Regions from separate parts of the Streptococcus nidrosiense genome, predicted to be linked through region 2. Evidence: predicted binding sites of a transcription regulator. Region 2 holds the regulator's gene; the other holds the start of a gene.
The links. Region 2 encodes Rex, which represses fermentation and respiration genes when NADH is low (regulators of the CRP and FNR family bind a similar motif). Its sites were predicted from a motif close to TTGTGAANTANTTCACAA; they were not measured.

Region 1 (8,094 bases), 790 kb from region 2:
ATTTAAAGTGAGGTTTTTTTATCTTGTCTATATTAAAGAAGAAAGTTAATATGTTTAGTGTACTATTGAATGTGGTATTAATAGCTATTATAGCTATTGGAGTGCTATTTTTCTTACCTAAGGAACATAAATCAGAAGTCAAATCGTCAATTAATATCGAAAGTATTGAAAAAGTGAATGAAGTTGTATTTTTGAATGCGGGAATTAATGAAATTATTTCTGAAACAAAAACAACTCAAGTTTTTGGGTTTGATGTGCCGTTCTCTAAAAAAGCAGCATTAGTAATTTTAAATTATAAAGCTAAATTTGGAATTAAAAGTAGTGTAAAGGTTGAACAAATAAGCGAAAAAGAATATAAGGTTATTGTTCCAAAATTGGAAGTAATTGGTGTTGAACTTTCAAAAGATAATCCTTATGATTTATATGATAGTCATGGAGAGTTATTAAGTGGAACTACAGAAGATATTGATACTGGGAAATTGGTCGCTAACCAACTTTCTAGTGATAAACAAGCAGAGTATTTAGATAAATTTAAGAGTGAAATTAAAGAATCTGCAATCAATTATTATAAAACAATATTTTCTTCAATGGATTCTGAAGTAAAAGTAACTATAGAATTTACAGAATAATTTTTGAAATACAAAACCCTGGCCATCTCTGGTCAGGGTTTTGTGTGGTTCTATAATTTTTAGGGTTGATGGAAATTTTCCACCAACCCTATTTTAGTGTATACAAAAAGGCCAACATCCATTATATTAAAAGCGCTGAAACCTAAAACAAAAGAATGATGACCATATGAACAATATACTAGAAGCTACACTACAAATCAAAGATGCACACAATGAAGGTGTTACATTCCATTTCTTAGAGAATATTAAAGAAGTATTGCGTGATGAGAGTGGGAAAGTAACTGGTGTAAAGGTTATTACAATGGAACTTGGTGAATCAGATGAAAGTGGAAGAAGATCAACGCATGAAGTGGCAGGTAGTGAACATATTATTCCATGTGACCTTGTCGTTGCAGCAATTGAACAAAAGTAGACTTTAGTGTTCTAGATGAAAGGTAAAAATTTGACTTTCGGTCAACATCAGAATACAATAGAAATGAACTAATAACAGGGGATGCATATTTAGGTCCTCAATCTATCGCAACCGCAATTAAAGGCGGGTGAGAAGTTGCGACAGAAGTACATGAATCGTTTAAAGAAAACACATAAATAACTTGTGGTGCCTTTCGTTTTTTTACTGGGAAAATTAAGGAACTATAGTTATAAATCCTTAAAGATATTAATATATTAACATGCGTATATTTATGGGAAGAAGGTTATGTCATCTATAGTTGTACTTCTGACGATAAGGTTGTTCGTGTACCAAAGGAAATTAAAGGTAAACCTGTTATCGCAATTGGAGAACGTGGTCTTGCGAACTTGAAACATTGTGAGGCAATCGTTTTACCAGATACAGTACGATATATTGGAAAAGGTGCGTTTACGATTGACAATAAGTTAAAGTATGTCCACTTTGGTAAGTCAATAGAAACAGTAGAAGATGATGTTTTCAACTCTGACAGTTCATTAGAATCAGTTGTATTCCCAGAAGGAACAAAGAGTATTGGAACATTAGTATTCTGGGGGACATCATCAATTAAATCTATTACAATTCCAGCAAGTGTAACAGAAATTACAGAATACTTCTATTTTGTGGATAACTGTAACCCAGATGTAGAAATCCATACACCTAAGGGATCAAAGGCAGAAGAAGTAGCTAAAGCAATGCAACTTAAAGTAGTAAATGACTAAAGGGGAATAGTATGAACAAAAAATTACTATCAGGCTTAGGGACTGACCCCAAAAAGTGAGAATTTAATAAAAACACCCTAGGGCTACCGTCTTCGGTATCCAACCGGAGACAGGTAGTCCAATTTTTGTTGGATTCTTTTTTCATTAGGTTCTTCATCAACACTATTTGACAAAGAGCCAAAAGAATCAGGTGATAAACCTGATTCTTTTTTTGTTTGTAAATTCTCACCGAGATTACATGATACCGAAGAAACGAGCTGCGATACCAACTACAAAGAGGGCAAGAATGATTGTGATTGGAGATACTTTTTTCTTAAGCAACCACATGCAAAGGAAAGTAAGGAGAAGTCCCATCAATCCTGGGATCAATGAGTTCAACTGTCCTTGAAGGGTTTGTGGTTGAACGCTATCCAAGCTCAATCCGCTAAGTGCTTGGCCGAGGATTCCCTTCAATTCTCCACCTGTAACAGGACCTTCTGGGAAGACGATGTAGGCACCTTCTGACAATTGTTTACCCGGAAGGTTGATAGTGAAGTTGATTGACACCCAACGTTGTACAAGAACGGCAAGGATGAACATACCAAGGATAGAAGCTCCTTTAGTGATGTCTTTCAAGATACCACCTGACATGTCTTTAGTGATTTCAGATCCAGCCTTGTAACCAAACTCTTGTGTATACCAAAGGAAAGACATACGGATTGCATTCCATCCAAAGAAGAAGAGAAGTGGTCCGACGATATTACCAGTCGCAGCAAGTGATGCACCAAGGGCACCGAGGATAGGACGTACTGTAAACCAGAAGACTGGGTCACCGATACCAGCAAGAGGTCCCATCATACCAATCTTAACACCTTGGATAGCAGCGTCATCGATATCAGTACCGTTTGCGCGTTCTTCTTCAAGTGCAAGAGTAACCCCCATGATTGGAGCAGCTACGTATGGGTGAGTGTTGAAGAACTCAAGGTGACGTTCAAGAGCAGCAGCTTGGTCTTCTTTTTTAGTGTAAAGTTTCTTGATAGCTGGGATCAAAGAGTAAGCCCAACCCAAGTTTTGCATACGTTCGTAGTTCCAAGAACCTTGAAGGAATTGTGAACGCCACCAAACTTTTTGGCGATCTGATTTTGATAATTGAATTTTTTCAGCCATGATTGTTCCCCTTTCTAGTAGTCTTCTAGGATATCACCGATTGGATCGTTAGAAGTTGCAGCTCCTCCTCCTCCGTTTCCACCTTGTTTAGAAAGGTTGAGGTAGATGAAGGCAAGGGCAACACCGATGACACCAAGGGCAATCAAAGTCAATTGAGAGATTGCTGCAAGAGCAAAACCGATAGCGAAGAATGGCCATACTTCACGAGTAGCCATCATGTTGATAACCAAAGCGTAACCAACGGCAACGACCATAGCACCACCGACAGCCATACCACCTTTAAGCCATTCTGGCATAAGTTCCAATACGCCTTGAACGGCTTCAGTTGGCATTGCAAGCAAGAGTGCAGCTGGGATAGCAATACGTAGACCTTGAAGAGCAAGGGCAAAGTAGTGAGCGCGTTCAACAGCAGCAATGTTTCCTTCTTTAGCAGCAGCGTCAGCAGTGTGAACCAAACCAACTGAGATTGTACGAACGATCATAGTCAAGAAAAGTCCAGCTACGGCAAGAGGGATTGCAGTTGCAGTTGCGACTGCGATACCTTCAGTAGTAAAGTTACCACCTTTGATCATGATGATTGCAGCAGCAACAGAGGCAAGGGCAGCGTCAGGAGCTACGGCAGCTCCGATGTTAGCCCAACCAAGGGCGATCATTTGAAGTGATCCACCAAGCATAACCCCTGCTTCGAGGTTACCAGTTACAAGACCGATAAGGGTACATGCTACGATTGGTTGATGGAATTGGAATTGGTCGAGGATACCTTCAAGACCTGCGAAGAAGGCAACAACTACAACCAAGATAGCAGAAATGAATGAAATATCTGACATGGTTTTATTCCTTTTCTATTTAGTTTTAATTATTGAACGTTAGCTTTGCTAATCAAGTCAAACAAATCTTTTTTAGTGTCGTTTGGTACTTTACGTACATCAAATTCAACGCCAAGGTCGCGCATTTTTTCAAATGTAGCAACGTCGTCTTTGTCCATTGACAATACGTTATTGACCATTGTTTTACCAGTTGAGTGAGCCATTGAACCAACGTTAAGAGTCTTGATTGGCACACCGCCTTCGATAGCACGAAGGGCATCTTGAGGTGTTTCAAACAAGATAAGGGCGTGTGTTTCACCAAAACGAGGATCTTTTGCAACCTCAATCAATTTTTTGATTGGTACAACGTTAGCTTTTACTCCGTTAGGAGCAGCTTGTTTGATCAACTCTTTACGAAGATCGTCGTTTGCAACGTTATCTGAAGCAACGATGATACGGTTAGCTTTTGAATCTGGTGTCCAAGCAGTTGCGACTTGTCCATGAAGAAGACGTGTGTCAAGACGAGCAAGATTGATTTTCAATTTACCGTCTCCGATAACTGTTCCTTCTGGAATAGCAGCTTGGGCTACAGGAGCAGCTGCAGCAGTTGTAACTTCCTCAGCTGGGTTTAGCTCTTCTGGAAGAGCCTTGATGCCATCTTTGGCTTCTTTAATGATGTTCGCAGCGACTTTATCCACTCCAGCATTAGCATCCATAAGGCGCTCTGTGTAGGCTTGAATCAACATCGGCAAGTTAAGTCCTGTGATGATGGCAAATTTACGCTCAGGGTTTTCTCCCATTACGCGGCTAGCTTGGTTAAATGGAGAACCACTCCAAAGGTCAGCCAAGACTAGAACCTCATCTTCTGCGTCAAATGCAGCCACAGCATTGTTGAACTTGGCGTATAAATCATCTGGACCTTCGTTTGGCATAAAGGTTACAACTTGAACCTTTTCTTGTTCACCAAAGATCATAGATCCTGACTGATGAATACCCGCAGCAAATTCACCGTGGCTCGCAATAATGATTCCGATACTCATTATTGTCATTCCTCCTTATAAAATGTTTGACTTGTAGTTTAAGAAAACTTTAAGACTCCTTAAGTATAAATCGATTTCAGAAAAAAAGCAACTAATTATAATAAAGAGTGAAAAAAATCTCAAATTTTCATTTTTACAAATATTGATATATCAATTTTTTATAAAATCATCTATAAAATGGTAAAAAAATTTAATATAAAAAAGCAGAGGGACTAGGAAGTTTACGTCAGTAGTGCTCTTGGGCGTCTAAAAAATGCCCCAAGTCCAATTAGTTGTCGTGTCAAAATTTTATTACAAAAAAACGAGGTGGGATTTTCTGTCCCGACCTCGATTCTTTGCTTAATTTCTATCTTAGTGAGTAAAGTCTAGAACCATACGACCTTGGATGGTTCCAGCAGCCATTTCATCAAAGACAGCAATGGCATCTTCCACAGGGCGTTTTTGAACGACTGGAACAACAAGACCTTCAGCACCAAATTGGAAGGCTTCTTCCAAGTCTTTACGTGTTCCAACAAGGGATCCGATGACTTGAATACCGTCAAGAACTGTTTTGACGATGCTTAGATCCATCATTTCAGATGGGAGTCCAACAGCTACTACACGACCACCTGCACGAACAGAGTCAACTGCTTGGTTGAAGGCAACTTTTGATACAGCTGTTACGACAGCTGAGTGAGCACCACCGTTTGTTTTTTCTTTGATAAGACCTGGAACGTCTTCGACTTCAAGACCGTTAATCACGATATCTGCACCAACTTCTTTAGCTAGGGCAAGTTTATCATTGTTAATATCAACTGCGATAACGTGAGCGTTGAATACTTTTTTAGCGTATTGGACAGCCAAGTTACCAAGGCCTCCAGCACCATAGAGGACAACCCATTGGCCTGGTTCAACTTTTGCTTCTTTGATAGCCTTGTATGTAGTAACACCGGCACAAGTGATAGAAGAAGCTTGGGCTGGATCGAGACCATCTGGAACCTTAACAGCATAATCTGCAGTTACGATACATTGTTCAGCCATACCGCCGTCAACTGAGTAGCCTGCATTTTTTACGGAACGGCAAAGAGTTTCTCGTCCGGTTGTACAGTATTCACACATACCACAGCCTTCAAAGAACCAAGCTACGCTGACACGGTCGCCAACTTTGAGGCTTTTTACATCAGGAGCAACTTCTTTGACGATACCGATACCTTCGTGACCGAGAACGCGTCCTGGAACTTTACCAAAGTCACCATGGGCAACGTGGAGGTCAGTGTGGCAGACACCACAGTACTCAACTTCTACAAGAGCTTCCCCATTTTCGAGTGGACGGAGAACTTTTTCTTCAATAGCAACACCAGTGCCTTCTGGATTTACAACAACAGCTTTCATAGCTATCCTCCTTGATTAGTCGTTAAGGTGCAGTGGAAAAGGGGCTTGGCTTGAGAGGTTTTCAAGTGAAGTCGAATTTGAACTGCCCTCTTATTTACTTATATGTGAAGTATATCACTATATTTACTATAGTACAATGGTTTTGAGGTAAAAAACCATGTAATCGCTTAACCGGTTGATAAGACTGTGAAAATTGAACAAGTAAGATTGATGCATTGACGAGTAAATACCTATAAATACTAGAAAAGTTGACTTTAGATCGCCTCTTTAAGGTTTTCAGCAAATTTTCTGAGTTTCTTCTCGAGGGGATTTTGGTATAATATAGAAAGCAATTGATCTTTCTAGTAAGAGAATTTAGAGTGAGAGGTATCTATGTCCCCTTCTGTTCAGTTATTGAAAAACCGTTATTTAAAAAATATAAAAGAAAATCCAGATCTCTATATTGGGATTGAGTTGGAGTTTCCTATCGTTCATGTAAATGGGCAAGCGACAGACATTGAAGTCAGTAAGGACTTGATGCGCTTTCTGGTGGATGCTCTCAGCTTGGAAGTTGAAAAGGAGGACCAGGACGGAAATCCGATTCAACTTGTAGAACCAAAAAGTCAGGATCGGATTCTGTTTGAGGTTTCCTACACGACCTTGGAGTTTGCCTTTGGTAGAGCCCAGAAAATCCAAGAGGTCGAAGGACGATTTCAAGCTTATATGAAGGTCATTCAGGAAAAACTAGGCCAAAAGGATCATGCTATCCAGGGGTGGGGAATTCATCCAAACTGGGATATCAATGACAATCGACCGGTGGCTTATCCACGCTACCAGATGCTGATGGATTACCTACAGATGGGAAGTCGCCAAGATAGAGCTGATTTGCATGACTTTCCACAATACGGTGCTTTTATCTGTGGGAGTCAAGTTCAGTTGGATGTATCGACTGTTAACTACCTACGAGTTATCAATGCTTTCACTCAGATTGAAGCAGCAAAAGCTTACTTATTTGCCAATTCTGAGTTTTCGGGAGCAGAATGGGATACTAAGATTTCACGGGATATTTTTTGGGAAGCTTCCATGCATGGGATTTATCCAGAGAATGTTGGTGTCAATGCAAAACTCTTCAAAGATGAGGATGATTTCTTTGATTATCTAGACCGCTCTGCGATTTTTACAGCAGAACGAGATGGGGAAACCTACTATTTTTCTCCGATTCGGGCTAGAGATTACCTAGCTACTGAGGAAGTTTCGGCCTATACTCTAAATGGAAAAGAAACTCTGCTTGTTCCTCAAGAGAAGGATTTTCAAACGCACCGTAGTTACCAATATCAAGACCTAACAACTCGAGGGACGGTTGAATTCCGTAGTGTTTGTACGCAACCCCTAGACCGAACCTTTGCTTCAGCAGCCTTTCATCTAGGTTTGTTGGTAAATCTAGACAAGCTTGAAGCTTACCTAGAGACAGCTCCTTTCTTTGAACACTTTGGTCGTGACTACAAGTCATTGAGACGCCAGTTTTCTCAGAAACAGCTTTCAGATGAGGAGACAGCTGGAATTGTTCAATTCTCAAAAGATTTGCTAGCTATAGCAGAGCAAGGTCTTGAAATGAGAGGTCAGCAAGAAACAACCTATTTAGAGCCTTTGAAAGAAAAATTGACTCTATAATTTTCTTATAAAGGAAGAATTTTCTGAAAAATCATGTTATAATGGATGAGACTATAGATAAAGGATAGAGATTTATGACATTAGTTTATCAATCAACGCGAGACGCAAAAAATACCGTAACAGCCAGCCAGGCGATTTTGCAAGGTTTGGCAACAGATGGAGGCTTATTTACTCCGGTTAGTTATCCAAAGGTAGATTTGGATTTTGACACATTAAAAGATGCTTCTTACCAAGAAGTGGCTAAGCTGGTCTTGTCAGCTTTCTTGGATGACTTTACAGCAG
Region 2 (8,094 bases):
TTTTTTTCCTGCGAAGAGTTCATATTTGAGGCAAACAAGCCATTTAAACAGAGTTAGGATTCACCTTCATGACTATAAATCTAGCAAAATTGGCCAATAGTTTAGACTCTACAAGGTCAACTATTCAAAAACCACACAGTATTTCTTTCGGCTTGATGCTATTCAAGCTTGAAATCACTATGTGGTTTTATTTTAAAGCTAGTTTTTGCTCAGCATCAATTTTTAACTTAAATACTAAACAACTGTCCGAATAGATAGGTAACTCCCATGGTCAACAAACCGATACAAAGGTTACGGATCATGGCTGTTTTTATTGGGGCTTTTCCGAGTTTTGCACTGGTGTAACCTGTAATCAATAGAGAAATCGCAACGATAAAGACAGTAGCAGGGATTCTGTATTCGCTTGGGAAAATAATAATCGAAAGCATTGGTGGTAGGCTACCAAGTACGAAGGCAATAAAGCTAGATGCAGCAGCATGCCAGGGATTAGTGAATTCCTCATACTCGATTCCGTACTTTTCCTCAACTAAGGCTTTGAGAGGGTTTTTAAGAAATGCCTTGTTGGTTAAGAGCAGGGCTGATGTTTCACACTCACCATTTTGAAGATAGGCTGCGTAGAGTGATTTTTTAGCAGCTTCTATATCTTTATCCAAAAGTAATTGTTCGCGGGCTACAGCGGCTTCCTCCGTGTCTTTTTGAGTAGATACGGATACATATTCGCCACCAGCCATAGAAAAGGCACCAGCAAGAATTGCGGCTAATCCTGAGAGGAAGATAATCCAGATATTGTTAGTCGCACTGGCAACCCCAATAACAACTCCAGCGATAGAGATGATTCCATCATTTGCGCCCAGTACCCCAGCACGCAAGATATTTAAACGGCCAGCAAAGTTTGCATCAATTTCATGTGTAATTTCTGACATAGTGTTCTCCTTTCTAAACATTATAAAAGATAGGAGCAGTGAATACAAACATTTTAAACTATCTGAAAAAAGTTCTACAATTCTAATAATAGCCATAGCCATTTCTTATGCCAATATATAACAAAGTTGTATTTGTAACTGAACGAATTAGGTGATACAATGAACCTAATGAAATCTTTGGAGGTCTAAATATGACTCGTGAATTTAAATTTGAAACTCTGCAATTGCATGCAGGTCAAGTGGTAGATGCTACTACCAAGTCTCGTGCTGTTCCAATTTACCAAACAACATCTTTTGTATTTGAAGATACACAAGAAGGTGCAGATCTTTTTGCCCTTCAAAAAGCTGGTAATATTTACACCCGTATCACTAACCCAACAACTTCAGCCTTTGAAGAGCGTATCGCAGCACTGGAAGGTGGAGTAGGTGCACTTGCTACTGCATCAGGGATGGCGGCTCTTACTTATACTATCCTTGGACTTGCTCATGCAGGAGACCACGTGGTTGCAGCTTCAACTATCTACGGTGGGACCTTTAACCTTTTGAAAGAAACCCTTCCTCGCTATGGAATCACCACAACTTTTGTTGATATCGATAATCTAGAAGAAGTAGAAGCAGCGATTAAAGATAATACCAAACTTGTTTTGATTGAAACCTTGGGAAATCCAGTCATCAACATTCCTGATATTGAAAAAATAGCTGAAATTGCTCATAAACATCAGATTCCTTTGGTTGCAGACAATACCTTTGCAACACCTTATCTTATCAATGTCTTTTCTCATGGTGTTGACATTGCGGTTCACTCAGCAACTAAGTTTATCGGTGGACACGGTACAACTATTGGTGGTGTTATCGTTGATAGCGGGAAGTTTGACTGGGCAGCTTCAGGTAAATACCCTCAATTCGTCAATGAAGATCCAAGCTACCATAATTTAAGCTATACTCGAGATGTAGGTGCTGCAGCCTTTATCGTTGCTGCTCGCGTGCAATTGCTTCGCGATATGGGAGCTGCCCTTTCACCATTTAACTCATTCTTGCTTTTGCAAGGTCTTGAAACACTTTCTCTCCGTGTAGAACGCCATGTTCAAAACGCTGAGAAAATTGTTGATTTCCTTGTTAATCATCCAAAGGTTGAAAAAGTCAACTATCCAAAACTCCCAGATAATCCATATCATGCTTTGGCTGAAAAATACCTACCAAAAGGTGTAGGTTCAATCTTTACCTTCCACGTTAAAGGCGGTGAAGCAGAAGCTCGTAAGGTGATTGACAACTTGGAAATCTTTTCAAACTTAGCCAATGTAGCAGATGCTAAATCATTGGTAGTTCATCCCGCAACTACAACACATGCTCAGTTGTCTGACTCAGATCTAGAAGCAGCAGGAGTAACTAAAAATCAAATTCGTCTTTCAATCGGTCTTGAAAATGTTGATGATTTGATTGAAGATTTGCGACTAGCTCTTGAAAAAATCTAAAAATAACTAGTTTTTATCGAATTATAAATCCTTCTCACGAATAATTAAGTGAGGAGGATTTTTATGTATAGTATTTCTTTTCAAGAAGATTCGCTCTTACCAAGGGAACGCTTGGTAACAGAAGGAGTAGAGAGTTTGAGTAATCAGGAGTTACTAGCCATTTTGTTACGAACAGGGACTCGTCAATCTACTGTTTTTGAAATTGCACAAAAAGTATTGAATCAATTAAATTGCTTAACTGATTTGAAAAAAATGACTCTGCAAGAACTACAGAGTTTATCAGGTATCGGTAGAGTGAAAGCTATTGAGTTGCAAGCTATGATAGAGCTAGGAAGTCGTATTCACAAACAAGAAACCATGGAGGCAGAGAGTATCCTCAGTAGTCAAAGACTGGCTAAAAAGATGCAAGCTGAACTGGGAGATAAAAAACAAGAGCACCTGGTAGCGCTCTATCTTAATACTCAAAATCAAATCATTCATCAGCAAACCATTTTTATCGGCTCAGCTACTAGAAGTATTGCGGAACCAAGGGAAATTCTCCACTATGCTTTGAAGCATATGGCAACATCTGTGATTCTGGTTCATAATCATCCATCTGGTGCTGTCATGCCGAGTAGAAATGATGACCATGTTACGAAGCTTGTTAAAGAAGCCTGCGAATTAATGGGTTTGGTCTTATTAGACCATCTAATTGTCTCACACTCCGATTATTTTAGTTACCGTGAGAAGACGGAACTGGTATAAAAAACCTGTATGTGATACAGGTTTTACAATTCATTGACGACATAGTCGAAAAGTGTTTTATCTTTGGGGCGATTTTCAAAGAGAAATTCTGGATGCCATTGAACACCGAGGTAAGGGAAACCATCCGTTGTTGTAACAGCCTCGATAATTCCATCTTTAGGATCATGAGCTACAACCTTGAGATTTGGAGCTAGGTCCTTAATACTCTGATGGTGGAAAGAGTTGATATGGGAGATTTCTCCATAGATTTCTCGAAGAATAGTATCAGGCTCGGTGACTAAACGTTGAGTTGTATACTCGGCTGAAGTATCCTGCCAATGGTCTTCAATATCTTGATAAAGAGTTCCTCCCATAGCCACATTAAAGAGCTGGGTGCCTCGACAAACAGAAAAAATGGGTTTCTTCTGTTTAATGGCTTCTTTTATAAGAGCTAGCTCAAAAATATCTCTTTGAAGGTAGTAGTCATCGCTATCGATCGTTTTAGGTTCACCATAGAACTTTGGATCGACATTTTGTCCACCAGTTAAAATGAGTTTATCAATCAAGCCAATGTAGTAACTAGCCATTTCTTGATCACCAATGGGTAGGATAATGGGAATTCCCCCAGCTTCCTTGACTCCTTCAACAAAGCCTTTCGCAGCATAGCTCATCATAAGCTCATCATCAGGATGAGCTTTTTCGTTTCCTGTAATCCCAATAACTGGTTTTTTCATAAATGCTTTCGCTTTCTAATCCTCTTTTCTCATGAAATAGAGGAGAGTTTGCAATTCACTAGTTAAATCTACATACTGAGCTACCACATCTTTTGGTAGTTGGAGATGAACGGGTGAAAAGCTTAAAATTCCTTTAATACCTGCTTCGACAAGGAGATTAGCTACTTCTTGTGATTTGACACTCGGAACTGTTAAGATTGCAGTTTTAACATCTGCATTCTTTATTTTATCCTTGATTTGGGAAATTCCATAAATTGGGATTCCATCAGGAGTTTTTGTCCCAACTTCAGGATGATCATCCAAATCAAAAGCCATAATGATTTTCATTTTGTTTCGTTCGTGGAAACGGTAGTGAAGGAGAGCGTGCCCCATATTACCAATACCCACCAACATAACATTTGTAATAGAATTATCATTTAGAAGATCAGCAAAAAACGTCATTAGTTTTTTGACATCGTAGCCAAATCCACGACGACCAAGTTCACCAAAGTAGGAAAAATCTCGTCTAACAGTAGCAGAGTCAATACCAATGGCCTCGGCAATTTGTTTTGAGTTGGCTCTTTCAATTTTTTCTGCATGAAATCTTTTAAAGATACGATAATAAAGAGAAAGTCTCTTTGCTGTTGCTTTTGGAATAGCAGACTGTTTTTCTTTCACAAAATCACAACCTTTCTAAATACTATTTTATAGAAAGATTGTGAAAAAATCAACAAAAACAAGAAAAAACTAAGAAAAATCTTAGCTTATCTTCGTAAAATCATAGTGAGATAGAAAACGATAGAGATTTCCCAGAAGCCCCTGATAGATTTCTTTTCCATTATAGGTCAGAGAAGTAATGACAGTAGTATCTGGAAGAGTCACACAACCTGAAAGTGATAGCATGAGTGCTTCATAATCTTCGTATTCTAAAACGCGATCGACTTGATAGGTGTCTTTGTAAGTTAATCGAAACATAATTGCCTTCTATCTTTCGCTTTTAGTAAAGACATCACGTTCAACAAGACTATCCATCAAGAAGTAAAATTTCTCTTGGTGGATATGAGTTTCTTCTGACTTAAAGATATCGACTAAACGTAGACCAAATTTATCAGTGATGTTGATTTTTGCACCTGTTAAGTCTTTGTTGATGATAATCTTAAGTTGGAAACCTTCCCCACTATTTGGAACTTTTTCAAGAAGACGTGTTAGTTCATAGTTACCAACCTTAGTTTCAAAAAAAGTGTTATCTTTTAGAGTGAACTTTTTGACGGTTGGGCTAAGTGTGTAATCATAACGGCAATTTTTAAGACTAATGGTTTTTTCGAATGCCATTGAGTTAACCTCCAATGATTTCTTTTAGAGTTTGTGCGAGAGTGATTATTTCTTGCTCTGTATTTTGAGGTGAAATGCTGACGCGAACGGATTCGTGTAAGCGAGGAGAGTCCTCTCCGTAGAAAGCCTGAAGAACATGACTAACCTGAACGACGCCTGCAGTACAAGCAGAACCAGTTGAAATAGAAATCCCTTCAAGATCCAGACAAAGGAGTAGTAGATCATTTCGTTGACCTGGAAATCCAATATTAAGGACATAAGGTAGCTGGTCTTTTCCTTGATTGAGGTAATAGTCTGTCTCAGCCATTTCCTTTAAGAAGGTGTCTTTTAGTTGTTGAACATTTTCAAAGTTTTGTGCTTGGTTTTCAAGATCATCCTTTAGAGCTGCTACCATTCCTACAATGGCAGGAAGATTTTCTGTTCCTGCTCTTTTTTTCTGCTCTTGATCACCACCATGAAGGTAGGAATCAAAATCTGTAGATGCAGCATAGAGAAAACCAACTCCTTTTGGACCATAAAATTTGTGTGCAGAAGCACTGAGAAAATCAATTCCCAATTCTTCGGGAAGTATTTCTAATTTACCGACTGCCTGAACTGCATCGACATGATAGACGGCTGGATGATTTTTTAGAACCTCACCAATTTCAGCAATAGGTAACAGTGTACCAGTTTCATTGTTGGCAAACATAGTAGAAACAAGAATGGTATCTTCACGCAGTGCATTTTTGATTTGGTCTGCAGTGATTTCTTGATGTTCAGGCTGTAAAATAGTCACTTCAAAACCGAAATTTTCAACCAAGTATTTGATGGGTTCTAGAACAGCATGGTGCTCAATCGCAGTAGTGATAATGTGCTTCCCACGATTTTGATGGCGAAGGCAGTAGCCGATGATAGCAGTATTATTGCTTTCAGTACCACCAGTGGTAAAGAAGATATGTTGTGGCTTTGTTCCTAGTAAACTTGCTAGTTCTTGACGAGCTTCTCGTAATAGTTTACCTGCTTGACGCCCATGGCCATGAATACTAGAAGGGTTACCATAAGTTTCTTGCATGACTTGAGTCATTGCTGAGATAGCTACTGAAGACATCGGAGTCGTTGCAGCATTATCCAAATAAATCAAAAACTCACCTAATTTCTATTTAAATAGTGGACTAACTGGTTTTCTTTCGTGAATACGAACCATAGCATCACCAATCAATTCGCTAGCAGTGATGTATTGCACGTTTTTAGGTTTTCTACTTTCTGTCAAAACAGAATCTGTAACCAAGATTTCCTTAATATTTGTTGCATCTAATAACTCTGCAGCACCGTTAACGAACAATCCATGACTGGATACAGCGTAGATTTCAGTAGCACCATCGCGTTCCAAAATTTTAGCAGCTTCAGAGAAGGTACGGCCAGTGTTCAGAATGTCATCGATTAAGATTGCTTTCTTACCTTCAACCTCCCCGATAATGTAACCTTGGCTACGTTCAGAATCATCTTGTGCATAATCAATGATAGCAATCGGAGCATCAAGGTATTCTGCAAGACTACGCGCACGTTTTACACCAGAGTTTTTAGGACTAACAACAACCACATCTGAACCAGTTAAACCTTTATCGCAGTAATGTTTTGCAAAAAGTGGAATTGTGTAAAGGTTATCTACAGGAATGTCAAAGAATCCTTGAACCTGAACGGCATGGAGGTCAAGAGTCAATACACGACTAACTCCAGCTTTCACCAACATATTTGCAACTAGTTTTGCAGTAAGTGGTTCGCGAGAAGAAGCGATACGATCTTGGCGAGCGTAGCCGAAGTATGGAAGTACTACGTTAATAGTATTAGCACTAGCGCGAACACAAGCATCAACCATAATCAAGAGTTCCATCAAGTGGTTATTTACTGGATAACTAGTTGATTGGATGATATAAACATCATATCCGCGAACACTTTCTTCGATGTTAACTTGGATTTCACCATCTGAAAATTGGCGTGAAGATACTTTTCCAAGTGGAACACCTGCAGCATCTGCGATTCTTTGAGCAATTTCCTGGTTGGAAGATAGTGCGAAAAGTTTCATGTTTTTTGTATCTGACATCGATAAACCGTCCTCTTTAAACTAAGTGAATCGCTGTAGTGAAACACTTTTAGTGATAAATGCTCTCTACAACAGATTCTATTATTTTTCATCCCTTTTATTTTATCAAAAAAAGAAGATTATTTCAGTATTTTTTCATATTTTCTATAAAACGAACCAATTTTGAAGGAGCTTTTTTGTAATGGATTTCATTGGCTTGTAAAAATTCTTGGAAATCAAGACTACCTTGGTTGCCATCTTCCACTTCTAATTCAAGCTCATAGTCAACAATATCAAAGTATTCGCTTTGATCAAGTGCCATGAGTCCGATCGGAGTTTGCTTTTCGTAGCGAACAGTAGTTAGGCAACCTAAAACTACCCAGCCACTGGTTGAAAGTCCACGGCTAGTCAATTCGTCAAGAATCATTCCTTGTGGAAGTTTACATTCTTTAAGACAATGGTTTGCTTCCTCAAGGCTGAGACCTTGATTATACTCCATATTTCCGACTTTTTGTGGGATTTTTATGGTCAATTCAGCACTATTTTCAAAAGTACGAATGCGCATAGCGATTTTATGTTTGCGAAGGTAAAAATCAGGCGTGTCTAGGTAGTAATTTTTTTGTGTAATAGGTGTGACTCCTGAAAAGTGCTCCTGCAATCTTTGATATTCATCCTTGTTTAGAAGTGTTTTCATTTCAATTTCTAAATGTTTCATTTTTTTTACTTTTTCCTTATCTTTGAAAGCGATTGTATGGTATAATAAGCATTGTATTTATTGTATAAGATTTTTTCTAGAAAATCAAAAACTAGATAAATCGAGTGTATAGAGAATTGGATGAAAAAGATATATGATTACAGAATGGGAAGAATTT

Region 1: the regulator Rex is predicted to act here: its motif matches at 6,265-6,282, upstream of adhP (alcohol dehydrogenase AdhP).

Annotation. Positions count from the first base shown of each region.
Region 1 covers NZ_CP152419.1:626,287-634,380, forward strand. The annotation lists gene AAFQ93_RS03050 (DUF4230 domain-containing protein) at 51-629, shown strand; gene AAFQ93_RS03055 (hypothetical protein) at 796-1,041, shown strand; gene AAFQ93_RS03060 (leucine-rich repeat domain-containing protein) at 1,404-1,799, shown strand; gene AAFQ93_RS03065 (PTS system mannose/fructose/sorbose family transporter subunit IID) at 2,034-2,945, opposite strand; gene AAFQ93_RS03070 (PTS mannose/fructose/sorbose transporter subunit IIC) at 2,960-3,772, opposite strand; gene AAFQ93_RS03075 (PTS sugar transporter subunit IIB) at 3,802-4,791, opposite strand; gene adhP (alcohol dehydrogenase AdhP) at 5,143-6,162, opposite strand; gene AAFQ93_RS03085 (glutamyl-tRNA synthetase) at 6,535-7,812, shown strand; gene thrC (threonine synthase) at 7,887-8,094, shown strand, end outside.
Region 2 covers NZ_CP152419.1:1,415,098-1,423,191, reverse strand. The annotation lists partial or broken gene AAFQ93_RS06745 (IS5/IS1182 family transposase) at 1-254, shown strand, start outside; gene AAFQ93_RS06740 (VIT family protein) at 228-923, opposite strand; gene AAFQ93_RS06735 (O-acetylhomoserine aminocarboxypropyltransferase/cysteine synthase family protein) at 1,115-2,395, shown strand; gene radC (DNA repair protein RadC) at 2,459-3,139, shown strand; gene AAFQ93_RS06725 (gamma-glutamyl-gamma-aminobutyrate hydrolase family protein) at 3,163-3,852, opposite strand; gene AAFQ93_RS06720 (redox-sensing transcriptional repressor Rex) at 3,868-4,509, opposite strand; gene AAFQ93_RS06715 (DUF4649 family protein) at 4,591-4,806, opposite strand; gene AAFQ93_RS06710 (DUF1831 domain-containing protein) at 4,816-5,163, opposite strand; gene AAFQ93_RS06705 (cysteine desulfurase family protein) at 5,168-6,283, opposite strand; gene AAFQ93_RS06700 (ribose-phosphate diphosphokinase) at 6,299-7,243, opposite strand; gene AAFQ93_RS06695 (CYTH domain-containing protein) at 7,368-7,937, opposite strand; gene AAFQ93_RS06690 (GTP pyrophosphokinase family protein) at 8,071-8,094, shown strand, end outside.